Caldimonas thermodepolymerans: one gene and its partner. The protein of the gene in region 1 interacts with the protein of each later gene in a pairwise test. Links are inferred from orthologs where the notes say so. Each region holds a gene or a part of one and is shown on either strand. Other genes may lie near its edges. The genes, in order: ybgC and acpP.

Region 1 (14,082 bases):
GGCTCCAGGCGCAGCCAGGCGGCCTTGCCGTGCAGGGCCTGCAACCGCTGCATGACGTTGCCGAGCCCCACGCCGGGGGCGGCGGACGGCGCCAGCGTGCCGCCGTCGTCGCGCACCGTCACGCGCAACCGGCCGGCCTCGACGCCGGCCTGGACGACGATGCGGGTCGGCTCGCGCCGGCGTTCGACCACGTGCCGGAAACAGTTCTCGAGCAACGGCTGCAGGGACAGCGTGGGCACGGGGCACGCGAGCGCCGCGGCGTCGACCTGCCAGGCGATCGAGACCCGGTCGGCGAAGCGTTCGCCCATGATCTCGGCGTAGGCGTGCAGCAACCTCAGCTCCTCGTGCAGCGGCTGCTGCGGGCGCTGCACCAGGTCGGTGGCGGCGCGCAGCAGCGTGGCCAGCCGGGTCAGCAGCGCGTCGGCGCGATCGGGGTCGGCATGGATCAGGGCCGAGATGGTGTTCAAGGCGTTGAACAGGAAATGCGGCTGCAGCTGCTGCGCCAGCAGCAACAGCTGTGCCTCGCGCGCGAGCGCCCGTTCACGCTCGGCCTGCAGGCGTGCGCCGTTCCAGGCGAGGTAGGAGCGCACGCCGAACTGCACGCCGCAGAACAGCAGGTAGAACACCGCGAAGCGCGCGGTCTCGGGCAGGACCACCTCGGCCAGCGGTTCGTGCGGGTAAGCTTGGCCGGCGGCGGCGTACAGCGCGACGCGCAGCAGGTGGACCAGCGGCACGAACAGCAGCGACAGCGGCAGCGTGATCGCGAGCATCGTGCCGAACCAGCGCGCCGGCTGGTCCAGCCAGCGGTCCAGGCGGCGGGCCTGGTGCCACTGCACCAGCAGCACCGCGGTGGCAAGCAGCGCCGAGCTGCCTTCCAGCACCAGCGCGCGCCACGCCGCCTCCCAGCCGCCTTGCGGATGGTTGCGCATCTCGGCCACCATCATCAGCAGCCAGAAGCCGGCCCAGGCCGTTGCCATCGCCCAGCCCAGCGAGCGCCGGGCCGCGGGCGACGACGCGACCGCTTGCGCTGCGTCGTCCATCGTCGCGCCTCCACGCGGGGCGGATGCCCGGACCCATGTTAGCGAAAGCCGCGCAGCGTCCACCGCCTGCGGCGGGCAGGACGACGCCGGCGCGGCGCTAGGCGCTGGCGGCGCGCACCTCGTCCAGGGAGGTGATGCCCTGCAGCACCTTCTCGATGCCGTCCTGCCGCAGCGTGCGCATGCCTTCGCGCAGCGCCTGCTGCTGGAGTTCCTCCGACGTCGCACCGGTGCGCACCAGGCGGCGCAGCTCGCGCGAGACGACCATCAGCTCGTGCATGCCCGTGCGGCCGTGGAAGCCGGTGCCGTGGCAGTGCGGGCAACCCGGGCTGTAGTGGTGCATCAGCCGGCCGTCGTGGCCGAAGCGTTGCAGCCAGTCGTCCAGCACCTGGTCGCGGTCGAACTCCGGGGCGTCGGCGGGGCAACCGTGCAGGTAGTCGTCGAGCAGCTCCTCGACTTCCTCGTCGGTGGCCGGGTGCGTCTGCCGGCACTTCTCGCACAGCCGGCGCACCAGGCGCTGGGCCAGCACGGCTTGCAGCGCGTCGGCGACGTTGAACGGGTCCAGCCCCATGTCCACGAGGCGCGAGACGGCCTCGACCGCATGCCCGGCATACAGCGACGACAGTACCAGGTGCCCGCTCAGCGAGGCTTCGATCCCGACCAGCGCGGTGTCGCGGTCGCGCACCTCGCCGGCCATGATGACGTCCGGGTCGGCGCGCAGGAAGGCGCGCAGGGCCCGCGCGTAGGTCCAGCCGATGCGCGGGTCGATCTGCACCTGGCGCAGTCCGGGCTGGGCGATCTCGATCGGGTCCTCGGCCGTCCAGATCTTGCGTTCGGGCACGTTGATGAAGCTCAGTGCCGAATGCAGCGTGGTGGTCTTGCCGGCACCGGTCGGGCCGACGCACAGCACCAGGCCCTGGGGACGCTCGAGCACTTCCTTGAGGCGGTCCAGGTTGGCGGCCGACAGCCGCAGCTTCTCCAGCGGCAAGGGCTGGGCGGCGGTCAGGATGCGCATGACAACGTCTTCCAGGCCGTCGTGGGTCGGGATGGTGGCCACGCGCAGCTCGACCGGGCGGTTCGGCACGAAGCGCGCGAAGTCGATGCGCCCGTCCTGCGGCCGGCGGCGCTCGGCCACGTCCAGGTTGCTCATGATCTTCAGGCGCGAGACCAGGGCCTGGCGGTGGGTATACGGCAGTTCCAAGTGGTCCTGCAGCAGCCCGTCCTTGCGGAAGCGCACCTTGATGGTCTCCTGCCCGGGGTAGCACTCGACGTGGATGTCGGTCACCCCCTGCTCGTGGGCGTCGACGATCATCGCGTGCACCAGCCGCAGCAGCGTCGGGTCGGCGGGGCCGACCTGCAGGTGCCGGCCCGCCTCGGCCTCGCGCATCAGCGTGGCGGCGAGCTGGCGGGCGTTCTCCGGCTGCGGGTCCACCGACCCGATGACCGGGCTGATGTAGCCGAGCTCGCTGCTGGCGGCCCAGAGGTCCAGGCTGTGCGCCTCGTAGGCGGTCTGGATCGCTTCCGGCAGCGCACCGAACTGCGCGAGCGCCGGCACGATCTTCAGCTGCGTGTGGAACTCGAGCTCTTCGAGCACCTCGGAGCGCGAGGGGTCCTCCAGCGCGACGACCAGCCGCCCGCCGCGCAGGAGCAGCGGCAGCGCGTTGAGCCGCACCGCGATCAGGTAGGGCAGCTTGCCCAGCGCCTGTGCCTCGACGGGAAACTGCGTCACGTCGACGAGCGGGTAGCCCATCTTGTAGGCCAGCGCGGTCTGCAGCTCCTGGCGCGACACCCATTGCCGCTGCACCAGCAGCTCGCCCAGCGGCATCGAGCGTTCCCTGGCCTGCTGGGCCAGCGCCTGCTGCAGCTGCTGTTCGTCGATCACGCCCAGCGACACCAGCGCCTCGCCGATGCGCATGGCCGGGGCGCGTGCCTGCTGCTCGAGCGCGGCCATCAGCCTGTCGGCATTGACGATCTTCTGCGCCACCAGCAGGTCTCCGAGCTTGCGGCCGCGCAGCTGGGTCTGCTGGCTCGCGGCGGTGTCCACCTGGTCCTGCGTGGTGACCTGGCGCGTCACCAGCACCTCGCCGACGCGCGGACCGATCTCCACCGAACGGTAGGCATGGCGCGGGATGAACAGGCGGGTCACGCCGCCGTGTTCGTCTGCCGGGGGGAACAGGAACAGCCCCAGCTTGGTTTCGACGTGGCCCACCGTCTCGCCTTCGAGGTCGCGCCCGGTGGTGGCGCGGACGATGAAGTGCACCCGCGGGCGGCGGTCGAGCATGTCCGCATGCGGGTCGTCCGGGGCCACGCCGATCGGCCGCAGCACCTCCAGCAGGTGCAGCGACCGGAAGTGGGAGAACTGCACCGGCATGGTCGTGCGCGCCGGAGGCACCTGGACGTGCGCCACCGTCTCCTCCGGGACGAAGAAGATCAGCCGGCCGGCCATCTGCCGGCCGTTGAGGCCTTCGATCTCGCAGCAGATCGGGTGCTGCTGTTCGGTGGCTTCAGGGTAGGCGCCAAAGGGCGGTGTCGGCCAGCGGAACACCGAACGCCGCGACTTCTCCCGCACCGCGGGGGCGGCGGAGATCGGGCCGGACGTCGGCTCGGGCAGGTCGTCCGGCGGTATGCGCCGGGTCTCGATCAGGGACAGCGGTGCCGGGACGGGCATGTCGACCTCACATCCTCTTGTTGTTGCATCTGATTTTCAAGCAAGGCTTGTGCTCGCTTACATCGCGAGCGGCGAAACCGCCAACTATGCCGGACGCGCGTGAGCAGGAAGGGAGCAAAAGCACCGACGGTGCGACAGATTTGGCACCATTGTCACCCCTGTGGCGCAACCTTGCTGCCCGATCAGGCGGTTGGCATACTGCGTGCAAGACCCCGTGGCGTATGCCCCGCGCCAACCTTCTAGGACGACGCGTTTGCCCTTGGACCTTTCTGCCGTTTCGATCGCGAGTGCTGCACTGGTGTTGCTGCTGGCGGGGCTGACGGGGCTTGCGGTGCGCCGGGTGCCGGACAGCCAAGGGGCCCGTTACTGGGCGCTGGCATTCGTTCCCCTGAGCATCGGCAGCTTCCTGGTGGGCCAGGGCGATGCCTTGCCGGCGCTGTGGCAGGTCCTGCGCGAACCCATCCTGCTGTCGGGCTACGGCCTGCTGCTGATCGGCCTGCGCCAGTACCTGCGCCGCTCCCGGCCCTGGGTGCTGGCCGGGACCGTGGTCCTGACGGCGCTGGTCGCCGCGGCCTTCTTCTCCGCCGTGGTGCCGTATCCGCCCGCGCGCGTGGCGGTGCGCAGCGCCGGGATCTTCGTGCTGATGTGCGCGGCGCTGCTGGCCCTGCGGCACCTGCGCGACGAGATGCTGCGCGACGTGCGGTACTACCTGCAGGCCTGCTTCTGCGCGATCGCGGTCCTCGCGGTGGTGCGCGCCGGCGTGCTCCTGCTGCCACAGGACGGTGCACGGGCGCAGTACCTCCATGCCGCCCTGACGCTGGTGATGACCATGCTGGTGCTCGCCGTGGTGGCCGGCCTGGCGTTGTTGATGACCGCGCGCATGAACGACGCCCTGGCGCGCCTGACGGTGCGCGACCCGCTGACCGGCGTCTTCAACCGCCGCGGGATCGAGGCGGCAGCGGCGACCACGCTGTCGTTCGCGCGCCGGCTTGGCTGCCCGGTGGCCCTGCTGGCCTGCGACGTCGACCATTTCAAGGCCATCAACGACCGCCATGGCCATGCCGGCGGCGACGAGGTACTGAAGGCGTTCGGGCGGCTGCTGGCCGAGCACTTCGCCGCCGCGGAACTGGTCGGCCGCGTCGGCGGGGAGGAGTTCGTCGTGCTGCTGCCCGGGGCCGACGAGGCCCAGGCCCGTGCCACGGCTGAAACCCTGCGGCTGCAGGTCGAGCGGCACCCCTTCGCACTGTCGAGCGGTCACTCGCTGCACCTGACGCTCAGCATCGGCGTGGCGGTGCAGGCGCGTTCCGAGACGAGCTGGGACGACCTGTTGCGCCGCGCGGACCAGGCGCTCTACCAGACCAAGGAGGGCGGGCGCAACCGCATCGTGGTGGCGCAGGCGGCGCCGCCGTCGGTGCCGGTGCGCCGCCTGCGCACCGGGGAGCGCCACGCATGACCGACGCACTGCTCGTGTTCGACCTGGCGAGCTACTGGGGGCTGGTGTTCGGCTTCGGGTTGCTGCTGCTCATCACCTCGGTGCTGCTGTGGGTGCTGCACCGCATGGTGCGCACCCCCGGCCCGGGCTTGTGGAGCGTCGCAGCGCTCGTCGCCCTGGCCGGGATGACGCTGGCCGGCAGCCAGATGCAGGGCACGGCCGCCTGGCAGCGCGGGCTGTTCGTGCTGGGCGAAACGCTGGTGGTGCTGGGCATCGCGCTGGTCGGCGAGGGGCTGCGCCGGTTCTGCGGAAGGCAGTCCTCGCTGCGCTGGGTCGCGGCCCTCGCCGCGCTGCAGCTGCTGCTGGGGGCCGTGCTGGAGGCCGCGGGGCGCCCGCTGCACCACGGCATCGCGATGTCGGTGCTGGTCGGCGCGCTGTGGCTGTGGATCGCCTGGACCGCGATCCGCCACACGCAGGCGGACTGCCTGCTGCTGTCCGTCGGGCTGATGCTGTGCGCGATCGTGGAAGCCGCCGGCTGGGGCGCGCGGGCCGTCGTGCTCGCGCGGTCGCTGCAGGGGGAGGCGGGGCTGGGCATCGTGCAGGCGAACGCGGTGCTGCTCGTGCCGTCCTTCGTCGCGACCGGCGTGCTGGTCATGCTCTACGTGCTGCTGGTGAACTTCCGCCTGGCCCGCGAGCTGCACGACAAGGCCGTGCGCGACCCCCTGACCGGTGCCTTGAACCGTCGCGGCTTCGAGGAAACCACCAACCGGCTGGCCTCGCTGTCGGCCGAACTCGACCAGTCGGTGGCGGTGCTGGTGCTGGACATCGACCACTTCAAGCAGGTCAACGACACGCACGGCCACCATGTTGGCGACCTGGTGCTCAAGGCGCTGGCGCGCCTGGTGCTCCGTGCCAAGCGCGAGACCGACCTGTTCGCGCGGCTGGGCGGCGAGGAGTTCTGCCTGGTGCTGCCGGGCACCGACGTGCCGGGTGCCAAGGTGTTCGCCGACCGCCTGCGGCGCAGCTTCGAGACGCTGGAGATCGACACCGGCCGCAGCTTCCTCAGCTGCACGGTGAGCGTGGGCGTGGCCTACGCGTCGGCCGCGGCGCTGCGCAGCGGCCGCACCGACGTGCTGGACCTGCTGCAGCAGGCCGACGAGGCGCTCTACGAGGCCAAGCGCGCCGGGCGCAACCGGGTGCGCTTCTTCGCCTCGCCCGAAGTGCTGTCCAGCCGGCTCGACTCGCGCCTGTTCGCGCCGAGCAGCAACTTCGAGCCGACGCTGCCGCCGCCGACCACGGCGGCCGGCTGAGCGGGCCGATAGACTGCAGGGCACGGGCTTGCGGGAGGAGCCACGCCATGCCTGAGACGTCTGCCCCGGCCACGCTGGTCGACCACTATGCGTGGATGGCACGCTACAACCAATGGATGAACCGGCGCCTGTACGACGCGGCGGCGCGCCTGGACGATGCCGAGCGCAAGCGCGACCGCGGCGCGTTCTTCGGTTCCATCCACGGCACGCTGAACCACCTGTGCGTGGCCGACAAGATCTGGCTGCGCCGCTTTGCGGACAGCGGCATGGACTTCCCGATGCTCACGGAGGAGGTGCTCGCGCTGCCGGCGTTCACCGGGCTGGACATGGTGCTGTTCGCCGACTTCGAGGCGATGCGCCGCCATCGCGAGGTGATGGACCGTGCCATCGTCGCGTTCGCGCAGGCCCTGACGCCGGCGCAGGCGAGCGGCACCTTCCGCTACGCCAACACCCGGGGCGTGGAGCGCAGCCACCCGTTCTGGCAGGCGCTGAGCCACTTCTTCAACCACCAGACCCATCATCGCGGGCAGGTGACGACGCTGCTGGTGCAAGCCGGCATCGACCCGGGCGTCACGGACCTGATCGTGCTGGCCGACGGCGCGCAGGGTTGAGGCGCCTGCGCGCGCGCCGGGTCACATGTCGCGCGGGCGGAAGGTGATCTCGATCGGCGAGGGCACGCGGCCGTTGTCGTCACGCGGCAGCTTCTGCGCCTTCTCGATCGCACGCAGCACGGCGTCGTCCCACTCGGCATTGCCGCTGGACTTCGTCAGCCTGGACGACAGGATGGTGCCGTCGGGTGCGGCGCGCACTTCCACTTCGGCGACGATGTTCGCCACCGAGGTGTCGGTGAACACGATGTGCGGCCGGATCGCCGCCTTGAGCTTGCCGGCGTAGCTGGGCGAGGGCGAACCCGCCGCGCCGCCTTGCGCCGCGCCGGTGTCCTGTACCCCGCTGGCGGCCTGGCTCATCAGGCGCTTGAGGCGCTCCTCGCGCTGGGCCTGCAGGCGCTGCTCCTGCTCGGCGGCCAGGCGCTTGCGTTCGGCCTCTTCCCTGGCCTTACGCTGTTCCTCCTGCTTGCGCAGTTCGGCCTGCCGGCGCTTCTCGGCTTCTTCCTGCTTGCGCTTTTCCTCCGCGAGGCGGCGCTGTTCCTCCTCGCGCTTGCGCTGCTCGGCTTCCTCGCGCTGGCGCTGTTCTTCCTTCTTGCGCTCGCGTTCCTTCTCGAGCGCGATCTCGGCCGCGCGGTCGGGCTCCTCGCGCTGCACCGGCGGGGCCGGGGGCGTGGGCTTTTCCTCCACGACGGGTGGTGGCGGCGGAGGCGGCGGCGCGGGGGCGGCAGCCTGCGGGACGGCGGCCCACAGTTCGGCCTCGACCGCATCGGGCTCGCTCGATTTCCAGTTCACCCCCAGGGCCAGCCCCAGCACCAGCAGCGCGTGCATCAGCAGGGCCAGCAGCAGCCCGCGGCCGCGCCGGTCGGGCGCGCGGGGCATCAGGTCGTCGCGGCTGTAGGTGCTCGGGTTCATGCCGGTACTTCGTTCTTCAGCCGTCATCCGGTGGTCTTGGTCAGCAGGCCGACGCGCTGCACGCCGCCACGGCGCAGCAGGTCCATCACCCGGACCACCGCTTCGTACTTGACGGCCTTGTCCGCCGAGATCACCACGGGCGCATTCTCGGTGCCCTGCAGGGCCGACTGCACGTCGGTGACCAGGCGGTTGAGGCTGGTGCTGCCCTGGTCCTTGCCGTCCACGCGCAGCTTGAGCGCGTCATCCGTGCCGACCACCACCTCGACCACCCGGTCCGGCTTGCTGGAGGCCTTGCCCACCGTGGGCAGGTCCACCACGCCGGTGGTGATCAGCGGCGCGCTGACCATGAAGATGATCAGCAGCACCAGCATCACGTCGATGAACGGCACCATGTTGATCTCGCTGATGGTACGGCGACGCGAGCCGCCGCCACGGGGCGTGACGGCCGGCATCTCAGCGGCCTCCCGTCGCCGCGCCGGTCACGCCGGAGGCGTGGCCGATGTTGCGATGCAGGATGTTGGAGAACTCCTCGATGAAGGTCTCCAGCTTGATCGCGATGCGGTCGATGTCGCGCGCGAAGCGGTTGTAGGCGACCACCGCGGGGATGGCCGCGAACAGGCCGATCGCGGTGGCCACCAGCGCTTCGGCGATGCCCGGCGCGACGGTGGCCAGCGTCACCTGCTGCAGGTTGGCCAGCCCGGTGAAGGCGTGCATGATGCCCCACACGGTGCCGAACAGGCCGATGTATGGCGCGACCGAGCCGACCGTGGCGAGGAAGGACAGGTGCGACTCGACCGCATCGAGCTCGCGCTGGAAGCTCGCGCGCATCGCGCGGCGCGCACCGTCGAGCAGGGCGCCGGCATCGGTGACGCGGCGTTCGCGCAGCTTGAGGAACTCGCGCATGCCCGAGGCGAAGATGCGCTCCATCGGCCCGCCCTGGCGCGGGTTGTCGCTGGCCAGCTGGTACAGGTCGTTGAGGTTGCGTCCGGACCAGAACTCGCGCTCGAACTCGTCGTTCAGGCTGCGCACCCGGCCCAGGCCGAAGTACTTGCCGAAGATGATGGTCCAGCTCGCCAGCGACATTACCAGCAGCAGCGCCATCACCAGCTGCACGATCACGCTTGCGTGCAGCACCAGTTGAATGATCGACAAGTCCTGATTCATGTTGTCGTTTCCTGAAGGATGCCGGCGGGGATGCGCCGCGGCCGGAAGGTGGACGCATCCACGCAACCGATTTTGATATCCCCCTGGGCCAGCAAGGTTCCGTCGCGCCAGGCCTCCTGGGCGATCACCAGCGCTGCCTTGCCGGCCTCGCGCACCTGCACCGTGACGTGCAGCAGGTCGTCCAGGCGGGCCGGGGCGAGGTACTTCACCTCGGTGTGCACCACCACGAACATGACGCCGGCCTCGCGCCGCATGCGTTCCTGGCTGTGGCCGAGCGCGCGCAGCCACTCGGTGCGGGCGCGCTCGAAAAACTTCAGGTAGTTGGCGTAGAACACGACGCCGCCGGCATCGGTGTCCTCCCAGTAAACGCGCACGGGGAAGACAAAGGGTCGAGCCGGCCGGCTCAGGCGGTCATCGGACATGCAGGATGGTGGGGTGCGGCCGGCAGGGGCCGGCGCCTGTCCAGGGGTCGAAAGCGATCAATTATCGCTGGCTGCGCTGGTAGACCGGGCCCCAAAGGGGATGGCCGGCCTCGGACTTGCCCAGCGCGAAGCCCGGATCGGCGGCGCGCGCCGCGCGGAACGCGGCCTCGCACTCGGCGGTGCGCCGGCTGGTGCAGTAGATGAAGGCGAGGTACTTGTGTGCGGCGGCCTGGTCCTTGGGCGAGGGCAGGCCGGCCTGCAGCGCCGCGTTGAGGCGCTTTTCCGCCTGCGCGTACTGCCCGTCCTCGTAGGCCCGGATGCCGGCCAGCAGGGCCCCTTCGGCCGGGCGGGCGGCCAGCTCGATGATCCCGACGACGGGCTGCTGCGGCAGCTGGGCGCAGCCGGTCAGCACGGCGAGCAGCGCGACGGTCAGTGTCCACGACGGTTTCATGATCCGAATTTGTGTCTGATGGTCACGGGCTGCCCCGGCGTGACGTGCACCGTCACCTGGTGGGGCGGGAAGGCATCGTTGCGCAGGGTGATCGTGTGCCGGCCTTCGGGCAGGGTCAGCGTGGACAGCGGCGGCACGGTACCGGCCGGCGAACCGTTCACCTCGATGTGGCCCCAGGGGCTCACCGCCAGCTGCACCACGCCGGTGGCCGCGGCAGCAGGGGCGGGGCTTGCAGCCGCGGTGCGGGCGGCGTCGCGTTCGCGCGCACGGCGCTCGCGGGCGGTGTCCGCGGCACGGGTCGGCCTGGGTGCGGTCGCCGCCGGGGGCGTGGCGGCGACCACGGGCGCCGACGCCTCGCCGGTGCCTTCGACCGGTGCGGGAGGCGGCGGGGCGTCCGCCGTCTCCAGGGGCGCGGCGGGAGGCAGCGGTTCGGCAGGCAGTTCCGTCCCGGCCGCGGGGCCGGCAGGGGCGTCGGCGGCGAGGGTCGGGGCGGGTGCCGGGGTACCCGCCAGGTGCAGCCCGAGGGCGGCCAGCACGGCCACCACGGCGGCGCCGGCGCCGATCATCAGCCGGGTGCGCCGGGAGCGGCGGGCATCGGCCTCGGCCTCCTCCTGCTGGGCGGCTTCGGCCTGCTCGTCCAGCCAGTGACGCAGCTCGCGCGACAGCAGGCGCGCGGATCGGTAGCGCTGGTCCGGGTCCTTCTCCATCGCCCGGGCGGCGATCAGCGACAGTGCGACGGGCACGGCCGGGTTGACCTCGTGCGCCGGCGGCGGGGTGTGGCTGACCACCGCGGTGGCGATCTCGGTGAGCGTGGCGCCGGTGAACGGCCGGGTGCCGGTCAGCAGCTCGTACAGCACCACGCCGAGCGAGAACACGTCGCAGCGGCGGTCCACCGGCTGCGTCTGCTTCACCTGCTCGGGGGCCATGTAGTAGGGCGAGCCGGCCGCGAAATCGTCGGCGTCGTCCTGCTGGCTGGCGACCCGCGCGATGCCGAAGTCCAGCACCTTGGGCTGGGTGCGCCCGACCATGAAGATGTTGGCCGGCTTGATGTCGCGGTGCACGACGCCCTTGGCGTGCGCGTAGGCCAGTGCGTCGGCGACGCGCCGCACCAGCAGCGCGGCCTCGACGGGGGAGGGGCGCCAGCCTTCCTTGAGCAGCTGGCGCAGGTCCTTGCCCTTGAGCAGCTCCATCGCGATGTACGCGCCCTGCGGGCTGGTGCCGGCGTCGAACACCGTGACGATGTGCGGATGGTTGAGGCCGGCGGCGGCGCGGGCCTCGTTCAGGAACATCGCGGTGAACCGCTCGCGCGCCTCGGGCGAGAGGTCCAGGCTGACGGTCTTGATCGCGACCAGGCGCGACAGCAGCGGATCCTGTGCGGCGTAGACCGTCCCCAGCCCGCCTTCGCCGAGGCGGTACTTCAGCGCGTAGCGGCCGATGTGGCCGATGGTCGGCAGGTCGCGGGCCTGCACCGCGTCCGCCATCGCGGAGGTCGGGTCGACGACCGGCGCGGTCGCGGTGGTTCCGGCGCCGTCGGCGCGGGAAGGCGCGCGCAGGCGGGCCCGTTCGGCCTCGAGGGCCTGCTCGGGCGTCATCGCGAAGACGGTCTTCTGAAAATCCACGGCGGCAGCTTAGTGCATGCGATAGGCAGGCTCAATAACCGTAACCGTGACAAAAGCCCCGCATTTCGCCCACTCGGGTAACGGGGTGTGACCGCAGCGGCGGTCCGGGCGCTAACCGAGCAGCTGCTGGAGGCGGTGGACGGCCTCTTCCAGCAGGTCGCGCCGGCTGGCATAGGACAGCCGGATGTAGCGCTGCGTGTCGGCGTGGCCGAAGTCGCGCCCCGGCGTGATTGCCAGTTGCGCGCGCTGCATCACCTCGAAGGCGAAGTCCCAGCTGCTGGCGTGGTGCTTCGAGCAGTCGGCCCAGGCATAGAACGCGCCGTCCGGCTCGACCGGCACCGTCAGCCCGAGCCGGTTCAGCGCCGGCACCAGGAAGTCGCGCCGCGCCTTGAACTCGTCGCGGCGGCGCTCGTACTCGGCCAGGCTGTCGGGCTCGAAGCAGGCCAGCGCGGCGTGCTGGGACACCGTGGACGGACAGATGTAGAGGTTCTGCGCCAGCTTCTCGATCGCCGGCACCAGCGCGTCGGGCACCACCAGCCAGCCGAGCCGCCAGCCGGTCATGCAGAAGTACTTCGAGAAGCTGTTGATCGTCACGACGTCGTCGCCGTGCTCGAGCGCGCTGTGCCCGAAGGTCGCATCGAAGCTCTGGCCGAGGTAGATCTCGTCGACCAGCGTCACGCCGCCGCGCGCACGCACCGCCTCGACGATGCGGCGCATCTCCTGCGGGTGCAGCGAGGTGCCGGTGGGGTTGGAGGGCGAGGCCAGCAGCACGCCGCGGGTGCGCTCGCCCCAGTGGGCCTCGACCTGGTCGGCGGTGAGCTGGAAGCGCGTTGCAGCCGTGCTCGGGATCATCACCGCCTTGCCCTGCGCCGCGTGCACGAAGTGCCGGTTGCAGGGGTAGCTCGGGTCGGGCATCAGCACCTCGTCGCCGACGTCGACCAGCGCCAGGCAGGCCAGCTGCAGCGCCCCCGAGGCGCCGGCGGTCAGCACGATGCGCCGCGCCGGCACGTCGATGCCGAAGCGCTGCGCATACCAGGCGCTGATGCGCTCGCGCAGCGCCTCCAGGCCCAGCGCCGGGGTGTACTGCGTCCGCCCGTCGCGGATGCAGCGCTCGGCGGCTTCCTGCACCAGCGGCGGGGCGGTGAAGTCGGGCTCGCCGATGTTCAGGTAGATCATCGGCCGGCCGCCCTGCGCCGGGTCGCACGCCGGGCTGCGCGCCAGTTCGGCGGCGGCCTTGGCGCATTCCATCACGTAGAAGGGTTCGATCAGCCCGGTGCGTGCGGCGAGTCTCATGGCGGGGCGGGAGAGTCAGCGGCGGGCGTTGCGCGCGGCCTCGACTTCGGCCGGGCGCAGGTCGACGGCGGCCTTGTCCAGCACGCCGTTGACGTACTTGTGGCCGTCGGTGCCGCCGAAGCTCTTGGCCAGCTCGACCGCTTCGTTGATGGCCACCTTGTACGGCACGTCGATGCAGTGCTTGAGCTCGTAGGTGCCGATCATCAGCACCGCATGCTCGACCGGCGACAGCTCGGTCGTCTTGCGGTCGACGTGGCGCGAGAGGATGGCGTCCAGGTCGGCGGCTTCGCGGATGCAGCCGTGCAGCAGCGCGTCGAAGTGGGCGCTGTCGGCCTTGTCGAAGCCTTCGATCTCGCGCAGGTTGGCCTCGATCTCGCCGGCGTCCGAGCCGGACACCAGCCACTGGTACAGGCCCTGCAGCGCCAGCTCGCGCGAGCGGCGGCGCGCCGACTTCTGCGGCGAGCGCCGGCCGGCGGCCTTGGCGGGGGATTTTCCGGAGGAGGTCACGACAGGTCTTCCAGCAGGTTGGCCATCTCCACCGCCACCCGGGCGGCGTCGCGGCCCTTTTCTTCCACGCGGGCCCAGGCCTGCGCCTCGTTCTCGACCGTGAGGATGGCGTTGGCCACCGGGATCTGGTAGTCGAGCGAGACGCGCGTGACGCCGGCCCCGCTTTCGTTGGCGACGAGCTCGAAGTGGTAGGTCTCGCCGCGGATGATGCAGCCCAGCGCGATCAGCGCGTCGAAGCGCTCGCTGTCGGCCATGGCCTGCAGCGCAAGCGGCACCTCGAGCGCGCCCGGCACGGTCACGTGCTGGACGTGCTTGTCCGCCACGCCGAGGGCTTTCAGTTCGGCCAGGCATTCCTGCGCCAGCCGGGCGGTGATGGCCTCGTTGAAACGGGCCTGGACGATGCCGATGCGCAGGTCGGTGCCATCGAGCCGGGCAGCCTGGCCTTTGTCAGCGCCTTGCATGAGGATCCTTCAAGTTCAAGTAGTGGCAGACACGGACGGCCGCCGGCTCACTGCCCCTCGGGCGACAGGAAGCCGGTCACCTCGAAGCCGTAGCCGGCCATCATGCTGGGCATGCGGCGCGGCGTGCCCAGCAGCTTCATGCGCTTGACGCCGAGGTCGCGCAGGATCTGGGCCCCGACGCCGTAGGTGCGCAGGTCC
Region 2 (14,345 bases), 1.8 Mb from region 1 along the record:
GCTTCGCGCAGCATCGCGCAGGTGCGGATCAGCGGCAGCCCGACCAGCGCGGTCGGGTCGTCCGACTCGATCGCCTCGAGCAGCGCGACGCCCAGCCCTTCGGACTTGGCACTGCCCGCGCAGTCGTAGGGCTGCTCGGCGCGCAGGTAGTTCTCGATCTCGGCGTCCGACAGCGCGCGAAAGCGCACCGTCACCGGTGCCAGCTGGACACGCTCGAAGCCGGTGGCCTGGCAGACCACCGCCACCGCGGTCTGGAACACCACCGCCTGGCCGCTCATCTCGCGCAGCTGGCGCACCGCGTTGTCGTGCGTGCCCGGCTTGCCGATCGGCCGGCCGGCGAGGTCGGCCACCTGGTCGGAGCCGATCACCACCGCATCGGGGTGCAGGGCCGCCACCGCGCGGGCCTTGGCCAGCGCAAGCCGCTGCGCCAGCGCCGCGGGCGCCTCGCCGTCGTCGGGGGTTTCGTCGACCTGCGGCGAGACCACGTCGAACGGCAGGCGCAGGCGCTCGAGCAGTTCGCGGCGGTAGCGCGAGGTCGAGCCGAGGATCAGGCGCCGCGGCGTCGCCGCGGCGGAAGCAGAGTGCAACACCATGGCCGCGATTGTCTCGCACGGCCGCGGGGAAGGCGTCGCCCGCTACACTGCCCGGACATGAAAGCGAAGGAATTCAATCCGCTGCGGCTGGACGTGCAGGTGTTCGCCCGCGAGGGCGGCGCGCTGCAAGGTCAGTGGCCGCTGGAGGAACTGCCGCGGCTGGCCTCGTCGCAGCACGAGGAGGCCGCGCCTGCCGGCCGGCAGGTCGCCTGGTCGGCCGAGGGCGAGCGCGTCGAGCGGCTGGGGGCCGAGGCCCAGACCTGGCTGCACCTGAAGGCCCGAGCCACGGTGGCGCTCGAATGCCAGCGCTGCCTGCAGCCCGTGGAGGAAGCGCTCGAGGTCGAGCGCAGCTTCCGCTTCGTGCACGGCGAGGCCGAGGCCGAGGCGCAGGACAGCGACAGCGAGGAGGACGTGCTCGCGCTCACGCGCGCGCTGGACCTGCGCGAGCTGGTCGAGGACGAGCTGATCCTGGCGCTGCCGATCGTGCCACGCCACGACGCCTGCCCGGTGCCGCTGCCGATGGCGGCGGAGGATGACCCCGAGCCCGAGGCGCCTGCCGAATCCGAGGCCCGGCCCGAACAGCCCAACCCGTTCGCGGTGCTGGCGCAGCTGAAGAAAGGCCGCTCGTCGTCCTGAGTCCTCGCCCCCGGGCCGGCAATGCCGGTCGTGACGAAGCGGGATGCGACTTTCGTCGCCGCCCCGCGCCGCACAGCAACCCCCGACTGGCCGGGCGCCCGCGCGCAATGCTAGAATCGCGGGTTTTCCCAAGGAGCGAGCCATGGCCGTTCAACAGAACAAGAAGTCGCCGTCGAAGCGTGGTATGCACCGTGCCCACCAGCACCTGGTCAACCCGCCGACCGCGATTGAGCCCACCACCGGCGAAACCCACCTGCGTCATCACATCAGCCCGACCGGCTTCTACCGCGGTCGCAAGGTGCTGAAGACCAAGGCCGACGCCTGACCGGTTCGTCCGTCGTGACGGCCGGGCGGCGCGCTGTCGCTGCCTCGCGATGCCGAGGAGGTTGCCGCGGTGCGGCCGCCTGCGCTGTCGTTGCCTGGCTGCGCCGGGCTGCCTTAAGCTGCGGCCCCGTCAGCGCCGGCAACGAGCGTCGGCCCTGCGTCACAAGCGATGAATCTCTCTGCTGATCAGTCTGCGCGGGCGGCGTCGCGCGTCGTCCGCATCGCCGTCGATTGCATGGGTGGCGACCACGGTCCTTCCGTGACGCTGCCGGCCTGCCGGGCCTTCCTGGCCGCCCATCCCGAGGCGGAGCTGTTGCTCGTCGGTCGTCCCGAGGCCCTGGAGGCCGCGCGGGACTGGCCGCGCTGCACCATCGTGCCTGCCAGCGAGGTCGTCGAGATGGACGACCCGGTCGAGATCGCCATGCGGCGCAAGAAGGATTCGTCCATGCGCGTGGCGATCAGCCAGGTCAAGCCGGGCGAGGACGGCACCGCTGCTGCCGACGCCTGCGTCTCGGCCGGCAACACCGGCGCCCTGATGGCGGTGTCGCGCTACGTGCTCAAGACCCTGGACGGCATCGACCGCCCGGCGATCGCCACCGTGATGCCGAACCAGAAGGACGGCTACACCACGGTGCTGGACCTCGGCGCCAACGTCGATTGCGAGCCGGAACACCTGCTGCAGTTCGCCCTGATGGGCAGCGCGCTGGTGTCGGCCGTGCAGGGCAAGTCCCAGCCCACGGTGGGCCTGCTCAACATCGGCGAAGAGGTCATCAAGGGCAACGACACCATCAAGAAGGCCGGCGAACTGCTGCGATCTGCGGCCAACCGCGGCCATCTGAACTTCTGCGGCAACGTCGAGGGCAACGACATCTTCACCGGCCGGGCCGACATCATCGTCTGCGACGGCTTCGTGGGGAACGTGGCGCTGAAGACCGCCGAGGGGCTGGCGGCGATGCTGTCCAGCTTCATCAAGCAGGAGTTCACCCGCAACATCTTCACCAAACTTGCGGCGATCGTTGCGCTTCCTGTCCTAAATCGCTTCAAAAACCGGGTTGACCACCGCCGCTACAACGGCGCCGCGCTGCTCGGCCTGCGCGGCCTGGTGTTCAAGAGCCACGGTTCGGCGGACGCGTTCGCGTTCGAGCAGGCCCTCAATCGGGCGTATGATGCGGCCCGAAACCGGTTGCTCGACCGGGTCCATGACCGGATCGTCGAAACCCTGCAGGCCTTGCCCGCCGTGGCGCCTGCCGACTCCCAGATCCCGGTCGCCAAGACTGCATGACCGATTTCACGCCCAGATATTCCCGCATCACCGGGACCGGCAGCTACCTGCCCCCCCGGCGCGTGACCAACGCCGAATTCGCTGCCGAACTGGCCCAGCGCGGGATCGAGACGTCCGACGCCTGGATCGTCGAGCGCACCGGCATCCGGGCGCGCCACTTCGCCGATGCGCACGTCACGTCCAGCGACCTGGCGTTGCAGGCCGCGCGCCATGCGCTGGAGGCGGCAGGCCGCCGCGCCGACGAGATCGACCTGATCATCGTTGCGACGTCCACCCCCGACATGGTGTTCCCGTCGACCGCCTGCCTGCTGCAGCAGAAGCTGGGCGTGCACGGCTGTCCGGCGTTCGACGTGCAGGCGGTGTGCTCGGGCTTCGTCTACGCGCTGACGGTCGCCGACGCGATGATCCGCACCGGGGCGGCCAGCAAGGCCCTGGTGGTCGGCGCCGAAGTGTTCTCCCGCATCCTGGATTTCAATGACCGCACCACCTGCGTGCTGTTCGGCGACGGGGCCGGCGCGGTCCTGCTGGAAGCCAGCGACACCCCCGGCATCCTGGCCACCGAGCTGCATGCCGACGGCCGCCATGTCGGCATCCTGTGCACCCCGGGCAACGTGTCCGGCGGCAAGGTGCTGGGCGATCCGCTGCTCAAGATGGACGGCCAGGCCGTGTTCAAGCTTGCGGTGCGCGTGCTCGAGGAAGCCGCCCGTGCGGTGCTCGCCAAGGCCGGCCGCAGCGACGCCGACATCGACTGGCTGATCCCCCACCAGGCCAACATCCGCATCATGCAGGGCACCGCGAAGAAGCTGCACCTGCCGCTGGAGAAGCTGGTGGTGACGGTGGACGAGCACGGCAACACCTCGGCCGCCTCGATCCCGCTGGCGCTCGACCAGGCCGTGCGCAGCGGCCGCATCCAGCGCGGCGACACCCTGATGCTCGAAGGCGTGGGCGGCGGCTTCACCTGGGGCGCCGTGCTGCTCGACTGGTGAACGCGGTGGCAGCCGCCCGCGCAGCGCCCTGACTCCGATTTCCCATCCTCAGATCCGAAACCCGAGATGAGTGCATTCGCGTTCGTGTTCCCCGGCCAGGGGTCCCAGTCGGTCGGCATGCTCGATGCCTGGGGCGACCATCCGGTCGTGCGCCAGACCCTGCAGGAGGCCTCCGAGGCGTTGGGGCAGGACGTCGCCCGCCTGATCGCCGAAGGTCCGAAGGAAGAGCTGGACCTGACCACCAACACCCAGCCGGTGATGCTGGCCGCGGGCGTGGCCTGCTACCGTGCCTGGCTGGCGGAGACCGGCCGTGAGCCCGCGGTCGTGGCCGGCCATTCGCTCGGCGAGTACACCGCGCTGGTCGCCGCCGGCGCGCTGCGGTTCGCCGACGCGCTGCCGCTGGTGCGCTTCCGCGCCCAGGCGATGCAGGAAGCCGTGCCCGTGGGCGCCGGCGGCATGGCCGCGATCCTGGGCCTGGACGCCGCCGAGGTGCGTGCCGGCTGCGAGGAGGCCGCCGCCGCGGCCGGCGAGCCGGTGGAAGCCGTGAACTTCAACGATCCCAAGCAGACCGTGATCGCCGGCACCAAGGCCGCGGTCGAGAAGGCCTGCGAGGTGCTGAAGGCGCGCGGCGCCAAGCGCGCGCTGCCGCTGCCGGTGTCGGCGCCGTTCCACTCCAGCCTGATGAAGCCGGCCGCCGAGCGGCTGCGCGAGCGCCTGGCCATGACCGCCTTCGAGGCACCGCGCCTCCCGGTCGTCAACAACATCGACGTCAAGGTCGAGACCGATCCTGCGGCGATCCGCGACGCCCTGTACCGCCAGGCCTTCGGCCCGGTGCGCTGGGTCGAGACCGTGCAGGTGCTCAAGGCGCGCGGTGTCACGACGGTGGTCGAGTGCGGGCCGGGCAAGGTGCTGGCCGGCATGGTCAAGCGCATCGACGGCGAGCTGCAGGTCGGCAACGTGTTCGATCCGGCCTCGCTGGCCGAGGTGAAGGGGCTGCTGCAATGAACGAGATGCAATTCGAGGGACAGGTCGCGCTGGTCACCGGCGCGAGTCGCGGCATCGGCCGTGCCATCGCGCTTGAACTGGCGCGCAAGGGGCTGAAGGTCGTCGGCACCGCCACCACCGAGGCGGGCGCGCAGGCCATCAGCGAGGCGCTGGCCGCCCATCCGGGCTGCAAGGGGGCCTGCCTGAACGTCAACGACGCCGCCGGCGTCGAGGCGCTGGTCGAGGCGATCGGCAAGGAGCACGGCGCGCTGCACGTGCTGGTCAACAATGCCGGCATCACGCGCGACACGCTGTCCATGCGCATGAAGGACGAGGACTGGGACGCGGTGCTCGACACCAACCTGAAGGCCGTGTTCCGCCTCAGCCGCGCCGTGATCCGCCTGATGATGAAGCAGCGCTACGGCCGCATCGTCAACATCACCTCGGTCGTCGGTGCCAGCGGCAACCCGGGCCAGGCCAACTACGCGGCGGCCAAGGCCGGCGTGGCCGGCATGACCCGCGCGCTGGCGCGCGAGCTGGGCAGCCGCGGCATCACCGTCAACTGCGTGGCGCCCGGCTTCATCGAGACCGACATGACCAAGGCGCTGTCGCAGCAGCAGACCGACGCCCTGATGGCGCAGATCCCGCTCGGCCGCCTGGGCCGCCCGGAAGACATCGCGCACGCCGTGGCCTACCTGGCCTCGCCGCAGGCCGGCTATGTCACCGGCGTCGAGCTGCACGTCAACGGCGGCATGTACATGAATTGATTCCCGAGGCCGCGATTTGCGCGGCATCGGCCGGTTGGTGCCCGTTCCGGAATGCCGGCAGGTGGGGGTTTAGAAGTTCGCTCCCCATCGGTCGTAGAATCACGGGCTGTTTTCTGAAACCCCTCCTGGAGGAGTCATGAGCGATATCGAAGCACGCGTCAAGAAGATCATTGCCGAGCAACTCGGCGTGGCCGAGTCGGAAGTCACCAACGAGAAGGCTTTCGTGGCCGATCTGGGCGCTGACTCGCTCGACACCGTCGAACTCGTGATGGCGCTGGAAGATGAATTCGGCATCGAAATTCCCGACGAGGAAGCCGAAAAGATCACCACCGTCCAGCTCGCCATCGACTACGCCCTGAAGCACCAGAAGGCCTGATCGGCTTTCCTGGTTTCTCCCCGCTCCCTTTTCATCCCTTCGCATGAGCCGTCGTCGTGTCGTCGTGACCGGCCTGGGACTCGTCACCCCTGTGGGCAACACGGTGGCGGAGTCCTGGTCGAACCTGCTTGCCGGCAAGTCCGGCATCGACCACATCACCAAGTTCGATGCATCGAACCTGGCCTGCCGCTTCGCCGGCGAGGTCAAGGGCTTCAACATCGAGGAGTACATCCCCGCCAAGGAAGCCCGGCACATGGACACCTTCATCCATTACGGGCTGGCGGCGTCCATCCAGGCGATCCGCGACGCGGGCCTGCCGACCGGTGACGCGCTGAGCGAGGAGATGGCCGAGCGCATCGGCTGCCTGGTGGGCTCCGGGATCGGTGGCCTGCCGCTGATCGAGGAGACGCATGCCGAACTGATGCAGCGCGGTCCGCGCCGCATCTCGCCCTTCTTCGTGCCGGCATCGATCATCAACATGATCTCCGGCCACGTGTCCATCATGTACGGCTTCAAGGGGCCGAACCTCGCGATCGTGACGGCCTGCACGACGGGCCTGCATGCGATCGGCGAGGCGGGTCGCCTGATCGAATACGGCGACGCCGACGTGATGATCGCGGGCGGGGCCGAATCCACCGTCTCGCCGCTGGGCATCGGCGGCTTTGCCGCGGCCCGCGCGCTGTCGACGCGCAACGACGATCCCAAGACGGCCTCGCGCCCCTGGGACAAGGACCGCGACGGCTTCGTGCTCGGCGAGGGCGCCGGCGTGGTGGTCCTCGAGGAATACGAGCACGCGAAGAAGCGTGGCGCGAAGATCTACGCGGAGCTGGCCGGCTTCGGCATGAGCGCCGACGCCTACCACATGACCGCCCCCAACGTCGACGGCCCGCGCCGCTCGATGCAGGCGGCGCTGCGCAACGCCGGGGTCCATCCCGACCAGGTGCAGTACCTGAACGCACACGGCACGTCCACGCCGCTGGGCGACGTCAACGAGACCAACGCCATCAAGCTGGCCTTCGGCGACCATGCCCGCAAGCTGACCGTCAACTCGACCAAGTCCATGACCGGCCACCTGCTCGGCGGCGCGGGCGGCATCGAGTCGGTGTTCACGGTGCTGGCGGTGTATCACCAGGTCTCGCCGCCCACCATCAACATCTTCAACCAGGATCCGGAGTGCGATCTCGACTACTGCGCCAACACGGCGCGCGAGATGCGCATCGACGTGGCCCTGAAGAACAACTTCGGCTTCGGCGGCACGAACGGCTCGCTGGTCTTCAAGCGGGTCTGATCCTTCCTTCTTCCGGCGCCGCATGCGCACGGCCCCCGCTCTGCAGGTGACCGTCGCTCGCTACGGCCTCTGGCGCGGCGCGCTGCTGGGGCTGGCGGTGGCTGCGACCGCCGCGGTCGCCCTGTGGTGGGCCACGGCCGGCGTGCCGGCCGCCGCCGGCGCGTCCGTGCTGCTGGGCACGCTGCTGTTGTCCGGCTGGCTGCTGCGCGCCGAATGGCGCCGCCCGCCCTGCGTGCTGCGCTGGGACGGCCAGTGCTGGCACTGGGGGACGCCCGGCGCCCCGGCCGCCCGGCACGGCAGCGGCCGCGTCGTGGTGACGCTGGACCTGGGATCCTGGATGCTGCTGCGGCTGGTCCCCGACGGGGCTGACCGCCGCCGGCGCGCCCGCGCTGCCTGGCTGCCGGTACAGGCCCGGGGCCTGGAGCCTCACTGGCACGCCCTGCGCTGTGCGGTATATTCGCCCACGCCCGCGGCCACCTCGGCCGGCCCCGCAACTTCCCCCCACGCATGAGCGCTGACGCCGATGCCCTGCTGATTGAGCGCGTCAAGCGCGGTGACCAGAAAGCCTTCGAGCTGCTGGTGATCAAGTATCAGCGCAAGATCGAGCGTCTGATTGCCCGCATGGTGCGTGACACCGACCTGATCCAGGACATCGCCCAGGAGACCTTCCTGCGCGCGTACCGGGCCTTGCCGCAGTTCCGGGGGGACAGCGCCTTCTACACCTGGCTGTACCGGATCGCCGTCAACACGGCCAAGAAAGCCCTGGTCGAGCTCAAGCGCGACCCGCTCGTGACGGAATCCGCACGTTCTGCCGGCGGCGACGAGGAGGAAACTTCCCGGGTGGAGCGCGAACTAAGCGATGGTGAAACGCCGGAGGCGGTGATGGCCAGCAAGGAGATCGCGGCCACCGTCAACGCGGCGATCGAAGCCCTGTCGGAGGACCTCCGCCAGGCCATCACGCTGCGCGAGATCGAAGGCCTGAGCTACGAAGAGATCGCGGAAGTGATGAATTGCCCGATCGGCACGGTGCGCTCGCGCATCTTCCGCGCGCGGGAAGCCATTGCCGAGCGGCTGCGTCCCCTGCTGGACACGCCGGACGGCAAGCGTTGGTGACTTGAGGAGTTGGTGATGACGACCGAACGGTGGGGTGATTCCGGTGTCGACCTGCAACGCAGGCAGCTGCTGTCGGCCCTGTGCGACGGCGAGGCTGGCGCCGAGGACCTCCAGGCCGTGCTGGCTGCCTGGCGCAACGATCCTGCGGCCCGGGCGGCCACCTGTGAAACCTGGCACGCCTACCACCTGATCGGCGACGTGATGCGTTCCGAAGACCTCGCGGGCACCGGACGTGACGACGTGTTCCTGAGCCGCCTGCGCGAACGCCTGGCGGACGAGCCGGTGGTGATCGCGCCGGCGGCGGCCGAGCGTGCGGCCGGCCGCACGGACGCTGCCGCGCGCGTGCGCCGCCGTGCATGGACGGCGCCGGTGGCGGCGGCTGCGGGCGTGGTCGCCGTGGCCGGCGTGCTGGTGGTGACCCGGATGGCGGACACGCCGACCGCAGCCCCGGCGGCCACGACCGTGGTGCAGGCCGCGCCCGCGGCCACCGCCGTGACGGCCGTCGCCGCGTCGGCGGCGGCCCCTGCGGCATCGAGCGGCGCCGAGCAGATCGTCGTGACGGCCAACGGGCCGCTGATCCGCGATGCCCGCCTGGAGCAGTACCTGACCGCGCACCGGCAGTTCGGTGGCAGCTCGGCCCTGGGCGTGCCGTCGGGCTTCCTGCGCGGCGCCACCTATGAAGGCCCGGATCGCTGATCGGATGAAATACATGCAATGGCGCTGGTTGGCCCCGTGGCTGGGGTGGGGGATGCTGGCCTTCGCGAGCTGCGCCGCGATCGCCCAGCCGCAGGAGCCGGCGGTGCTCGACGGCAACGAGGTGCGCACCTGGTTGCTGCGCATCCATGACGCCTCGCAGAAGCGTAACTTCCAGGGCACCTTCGTCGTCAGCGCCGGCGGGCAGGTGGCCAGTTCCCGCATCGCGCACTACTGCGAAGGGGCCAACCAGTACGAGCGCATCGAATCGCTCGACGGCCAGATGCGCCGCGTGTTCCGCCACAACGACCTGGTCGCGACGCTGTGGCCCAACTCCCGGGTCGCGGTGCTGGAGCACCGCGAGACGCTGGGCACCTTCCCGGCGCTGCTGCACCACGACGGCGACCGGCTGGCCGAGCACTATGAGGTGCGCCGGCTGGGCGTGGACCGCGTGGCCGGCCACGAGGCCGACGTGCTGCTGGTCAGCGCCCGCGACCCGTACCGCTACGGCTACCGCCTGTGGGCCGAGAAGGGCAGCGGCCTGCTGCTGCGTGCCGAGGTGCTGGGCGAGGCCGACGAGGTGCTCGAATCCTCGGCCTTCTCGGAGGTGTCGATCGGCGTGAAGCCGCAGCCGCAGGCGGTGATCCGCTCGATGAAGAAGCTCGACGGCTACCGCGTCAACCGTCCGGTGCTGAGCAAGACCCACCACGAGGCCGAAGGCTGGACCTTCCGCCAGCAGGTGCCCGGGTTCCGCCACGTGCACTGCGTCAAGCGCACGCTGACGAGGCCGGATGCCGCCTCGGGCGAGGAGGTCGAGCGCGAGATCCTGCAGACCATCTTCTCCGACGGGCTGGCGCACGTCTCGGTGTTCGTGGAACCCTATGACCCCGCCCGGCATCGCAAGGAGATGCAGATGAGCATGGGCGCCACGCAGACCCTGATGCGCCGCCACGGGGACTGGTGGGTGACGGCGGTCGGGGAAGTGCCGCCGGCCACGCTGCGCATGCTGGTGCAGGGCCTGGAGCGCAAGCCCTGAGCCTGCCTGCGCATTCCGGTGCCGCGCTCGTCGCGGCATCTTTCCGTTGAGGTGATCGATGACTGCAAGAATCCATACAACTGGACGGTTTCGTCATGTGCTGACCGCGCTGCTGGCCGGGGCCTGCCTCGCGCTGGCGCAGCCGGCGCCAGCCCAGTCCACCGGCCGCGACCTGCCCGACTTCACGGTGCTGGTCGAACAGGTGGGCCCCTCGGTCGTGAACATCCGCACCAGCGCGCGCGTGAGCACGCGGCAGTACCCGGGACCGCAGATGGACGAGGAGATGCAGGAGTTCTTCCGGCGCTTCTTCGGCATCCCGTTTCCCGGCCCGCGGGTCGACCCGCGCCGCCAGCAGCGGCCCGAGCAGGAAGAGCTGGTGCCGCGCGGCGTGGGCTCCGGCTTCGTGATCACCTCCGACGGCTACATCATGACCAACGCCCACGTCATCGAGGGCGCCGACGAGGTCTACGTCACGCTGACCGACAAGCGCGAGTTCAAGGCCAAGGTGGTCGGCTCGGACAAGCGCACCGACGTGGCGGTCGTGAAGATCGACGCGACGGGCCTGCCGGCGGTGAAGATCGGTGACGTCGGCAAGCTCAAGGTCGGCGAGTGGGTGATGGCGATCGGCTCGCCGTTCGGGCTGGACAACACCGTCACGGCCGGCATCGTCAGCGCCAAGCAGCGCGAGACCGGCGACTACCTGCCGTTCATCCAGACCGACGTCGCGATCAACCCCGGCAACTCCGGCGGCCCGCTGATCAACCTGCGCGGCGAGGTGGTGGGCATCAACTCGCAGATCTACAGCCGCTCGGGCGGCTTCATGGGCATCTCGTTCGCGATCCCGATCGACGAGGCGATGCGCGTGGCCGACCAGCTGCGCACCACCGGCCGCGTGATCCGCGGACGCATCGGCGTGCAGATCGACCAGGTCACCAAGGAGGTGGCCGAATCCATCGGCCTGGGCAAGCCGGTCGGCGCCCTGGTGCGCAGCGTCGAGGACGACGGCCCGGCGGCCAAGGCCGGCCTCGAGGCAGGCGACATCATCACGCGCTTCGACGGCAAGACCATCGAGCGGGCCTCCGACCTGCCGCGCATCGTCGGCAACACCAAGCCGGGCAGCAAGGTCACGGTGCAGGTGTTCCGGCGCGGCAGCTACCGCGACATCCCGGTCACGGTCGGCGAGTTCGAGCCCGAGCGCAGCGCCAGCGCCGGCACGCCCGAGCCGCGCCCGGGGGGCGCGCCGCTGGCCGCGGCGCAGGACCTGGGCCTGGCAGTGGCCGACCTCACGCCCGCGGAGCGGCGCGAGCTGGGCCTCAAGGGCGGCGTGCGCGTCACCGCCGCCGACGGCCCCGCCGCGCGTGCCGGCCTGCGCGAGGGCGACGTGATCCTGGCGGTGGCCAACGTCGAGGTGCAGGACGTCAAGCAGCTCGAGGCCGTGCTGCGCAAGCTGGACAAGGGCAAGCCCTTCAACGTGCTGTTCCGGCGCGGGGAATGGGCCCAGTACGCCGTGATCCGGCCGGCGCGCTGACCGGTCCGCAAGGCCCCTGCGCAGGGGTCCCGGGAGAACCCGGCAACCAACTAGGTTGTCGGGTTTTTTCATGTGCCAAAAAGTGCGCGCGACAGGCGGGGTCTGGGCGGTGTTGATAAGTCTGTCCGTGAGCGCCCACAAACATCGGGTCGATGCCGGCGATTGCCGGTACATTTCGATAAAATCCGGGCGTCGCGCAGCCCTTTGTCGTTGGACCGCGACGGTAGTCCCGCCCGTTTGAAACTATCCCCAGGCCATCCACATGCGTCTGTGGATAAACTGTGGAAAGTTTTCCCTGTTGGCACGGTGCAACGTCGGCGAAGCAAGCACTGGTGCGGTTTTCAGCGGGGGGTATTTGGCTACAATGGAGGTCCAACAAAGCAGTTGCCATACCTTTTTGTTGGAAGGCGCGTCGCCGGTTGACGCGCCTTTTTTTTAGGCTCCGGCCCGCCTGTGGCGCGAAGGCAGGGCAGGGGCCGCACGGCATGGCGCACCGCCGCGGCCGCATCGACGATCGATGCCGCAGCGGCGGTGGAGCACTCGACCCGCTTTCATGAACCACATCCGCAACTTCTCCATCATTGCCCACATCGACCATGGCAAGTCGACGCTCGCCGATCGCCTGATCCAGCGCTGCGGGGGCTTGAGCGACCGCGAGATGGAAGCGCAGGTGCTCGACTCGATGGACATCGAGCGCGAACGCGGCATCACGATCAAGGCACAGACCGCGGCGCTGCAGTACACCGCACGCGACGGCAAGGTCTACAACCTGAACCTGATCGACACGCCGGGGCACGTGGACTTCAGCTACGAGGTCAGCCGCTCGCTGTCGGCCTGCGAGGGCGCGCTGCTGGTGGTCGACGCCAGCCAGGGCGTCGAGGCGCAGACGGTGGCCAACTGCTACACCGCGATCGAGCTCGGCGTCGAGGTGGTGCCGGTGCTCAACAAGATGGACCTGCCCCAGGCCGACCCGGACCGGGCCAAGGGCGAGATCGAGGACGTCATCGGCATCGACGCGAGCGACGCCATCCCCTGCTCGGCCAAGACCGGCGAGGGCATCGACGAGATCCTGGAGGCCATCGTCACGCGCATGCCGCCGCCGCGCGGCAACCCGGACGCCCCGCTGCGCGCGGTGATCATCGACTCCTGGTTCGACAACTACGTCGGCGTCGTGATGCTGGTGCGGGTGGTCGACGGCCAGCTGAAGAAGGGCGACCGCATCAAGATGATGGCGACCAACGCCGCCTACAACGCCGAGCAGCTGGGGGTGTTCACGCCCAAGTCGGTGCAGCGCGAGTCGCTGCAGGCCGGGGAGGTGGGCTTCGTGATCGCCGGCATCAAGGAGCTGCAGGCGGCCAAGGTGGGCGACACCCTCACCCACGAGAAGAAGACGCCCAACTGCCTGGGACCGGCCAGCGAGCCGCTGCCCGGCTTCAAGGAGATCCAGCCGCAGGTGTTCGCAGGCCTGTACCCGACCGAGGCGAGCGAGTACGACCAGCTGCGCGACGCGCTGGAGAAGCTCAAGCTCAACGACGCCTCGCTGCGCTTCGAGCCGGAGGTCTCGCAGGCGCTGGGCTTCGGCTTCCGCTGCGGCTTCCTGGGCCTGCTGCACATGGAGATCGTGCAGGAGCGCCTGGAGCGCGAGTTCGACCAGGACCTGATCACCACCGCGCCCAGCGTGGTCTACGAGGTCGAGCTCAACGACGGCACGGTGATGCAGGTCGAGAACCCGTCGAAGATGCCCGACCCGGGCCGCATCCGCGAGATCCGCGAACCCATCGTCACGGTGCACCTGTACATGCCGCAGGAGTACGTCGGCCCGGTGATGACGCTGGTCAACCAGAAGCGCGGGGTGCAGGTCAACATGGCCTACCACGGCCGCCAGGTCATGCTGACCTACGACATGCCGCTGGCGGAGATCGTGCTGGACTTCTTCGACAAGCTCAAGAGCGTCTCGCGCGGCTACGCCTCGATGGACTACGAGTTCAAGGAGTACCGTGCGGCCGACGTCGTCAAGGTCGACATGCTGATCAACGGCGAGCGCGTCGACGCGTTGTCGCTGATCGTGCACCGCAGCCAGGCCCAGCACCGCGGCCGCGAGGTGGCGGTCAAGATGCGCGAGATCATCCCGCGCCAGATGTTCGACGTGGCCATCCAGGCCGCCATCGGGGCGAACATCATCGCCCGGGAGACCATCAAGGCGCTGCGCAAGAACGTGCTGGCAAAATGCTACGGCGGTGACATCACCCGCAAGCGCAAGTTGCTGGAAAAACAAAAAGCCGGCAAGAAACGGATGAAGCAGATCGGCACCGTGGAAGTGCCGCAGGAAGCCTTCCTGGCCATCCTTCAAGTCGACGACTGATCCCCTTCACTGGAGTCCGGATGGGACTGCTGACTGCAGCTTTGTATGCCTGCCTGATCGTTTACCTGGGCGGCTGGTATGTGGACGCGTGGCACGGCAACTTCTCGCTGCTGCTGTTCCTGCTCACGCTGGTGACCTTCGCCTTCTGGCTGGCCGAGCGGTTCCATTTCCTGCCGGCGCGCCGGCGCGCCGCGGCGCAGCTGGAGGCGCAGCACGCCGCCCGCCGCGAGGAGCTGGCCCGCCAGGGCATCACGCAGGTGGACGGCGACGTGCAGGCCGCGCGCGAGAAGATCCTGATGCAGCCCTGGTGGCTGGACTGGACCGCCGGCCTGTTCCCGGTGATCTGCATCGTCTTCCTGCTGCGCTCGTTCCTGTTC

The links.
Region 2: the proteins of ybgC (region 1) and acpP interact in binary tests that used the Escherichia coli proteins (3 or more experiments, as listed by UniProt). The link is inferred for Caldimonas thermodepolymerans from one-to-one orthologs.

Annotation. Positions count from the first base shown.
Region 1 is NZ_CP064338.1:2,713,852-2,727,933, reverse strand. What follows is about bases 7,841-10,522. They hold ybgC (tol-pal system-associated acyl-CoA thioesterase), read right to left. Parts: upstream 9,554-10,522; coding sequence 9,128-9,553; downstream 7,841-9,127. Other genes in these bases: IS481_RS12805 (serine/threonine-protein kinase), read right to left, coding at 10,001-10,522; IS481_RS12810 (TssQ family T6SS-associated lipoprotein), read right to left, coding at 9,615-10,004; tolQ (protein TolQ), read right to left, coding at 8,421-9,131; tolR (protein TolR), read right to left, coding at 7,991-8,419; tolA (cell envelope integrity protein TolA), read right to left, coding at 7,841-7,967. Also shown: IS481_RS12855 (sensor histidine kinase), read right to left, coding at 1-1,040; IS481_RS12850 (GspE/PulE family protein), read right to left, coding at 1,138-3,705; IS481_RS12845 (GGDEF domain-containing protein), read left to right, coding at 3,965-5,158; IS481_RS12840 (GGDEF domain-containing protein), read left to right, coding at 5,155-6,447; IS481_RS12835 (DinB family protein), read left to right, coding at 6,495-7,058; more of tolA, read right to left, coding at 7,080-7,840; more of IS481_RS12805, read right to left, coding at 10,523-11,623; IS481_RS12800 (pyridoxal phosphate-dependent aminotransferase), read right to left, coding at 11,735-12,916; transcription antitermination factor NusB, read right to left, coding at 12,932-13,423; ribH (6,7-dimethyl-8-ribityllumazine synthase), read right to left, coding at 13,420-13,884; ribBA (bifunctional 3,4-dihydroxy-2-butanone-4-phosphate synthase/GTP cyclohydrolase II), read right to left, coding at 13,932-14,082.
Region 2 is NZ_CP064338.1:930,747-945,091, forward strand. What follows is about bases 4,384-7,328. They hold acpP (acyl carrier protein), read left to right. Parts: upstream 4,384-5,708; coding sequence 5,709-5,948; downstream 5,949-7,328. Other genes in these bases: fabD (ACP S-malonyltransferase), read left to right, coding at 4,384-4,826; fabG (3-oxoacyl-ACP reductase FabG), read left to right, coding at 4,823-5,572; fabF (beta-ketoacyl-ACP synthase II), read left to right, coding at 5,992-7,236; IS481_RS04605 (hypothetical protein), read left to right, coding at 7,283-7,328. In the rest of the region: IS481_RS04560 (Maf family nucleotide pyrophosphatase), read right to left, coding at 1-593; IS481_RS04565 (YceD family protein), read left to right, coding at 651-1,229; rpmF (50S ribosomal protein L32), read left to right, coding at 1,372-1,554; phosphate acyltransferase PlsX, read left to right, coding at 1,723-2,835; IS481_RS04580 (beta-ketoacyl-ACP synthase III), read left to right, coding at 2,832-3,821; more of fabD, read left to right, coding at 3,888-4,383; more of IS481_RS04605, read left to right, coding at 7,329-7,747; RNA polymerase sigma factor RpoE, read left to right, coding at 7,744-8,349; IS481_RS04615 (sigma-E factor negative regulatory protein), read left to right, coding at 8,365-9,045; IS481_RS04620 (MucB/RseB C-terminal domain-containing protein), read left to right, coding at 9,050-10,078; IS481_RS04625 (DegQ family serine endoprotease), read left to right, coding at 10,137-11,606; lepA (translation elongation factor 4), read left to right, coding at 12,160-13,968; lepB (signal peptidase I), read left to right, coding at 13,989-14,345. UniProt on the Escherichia coli protein: Carrier of the growing fatty acid chain in fatty acid biosynthesis.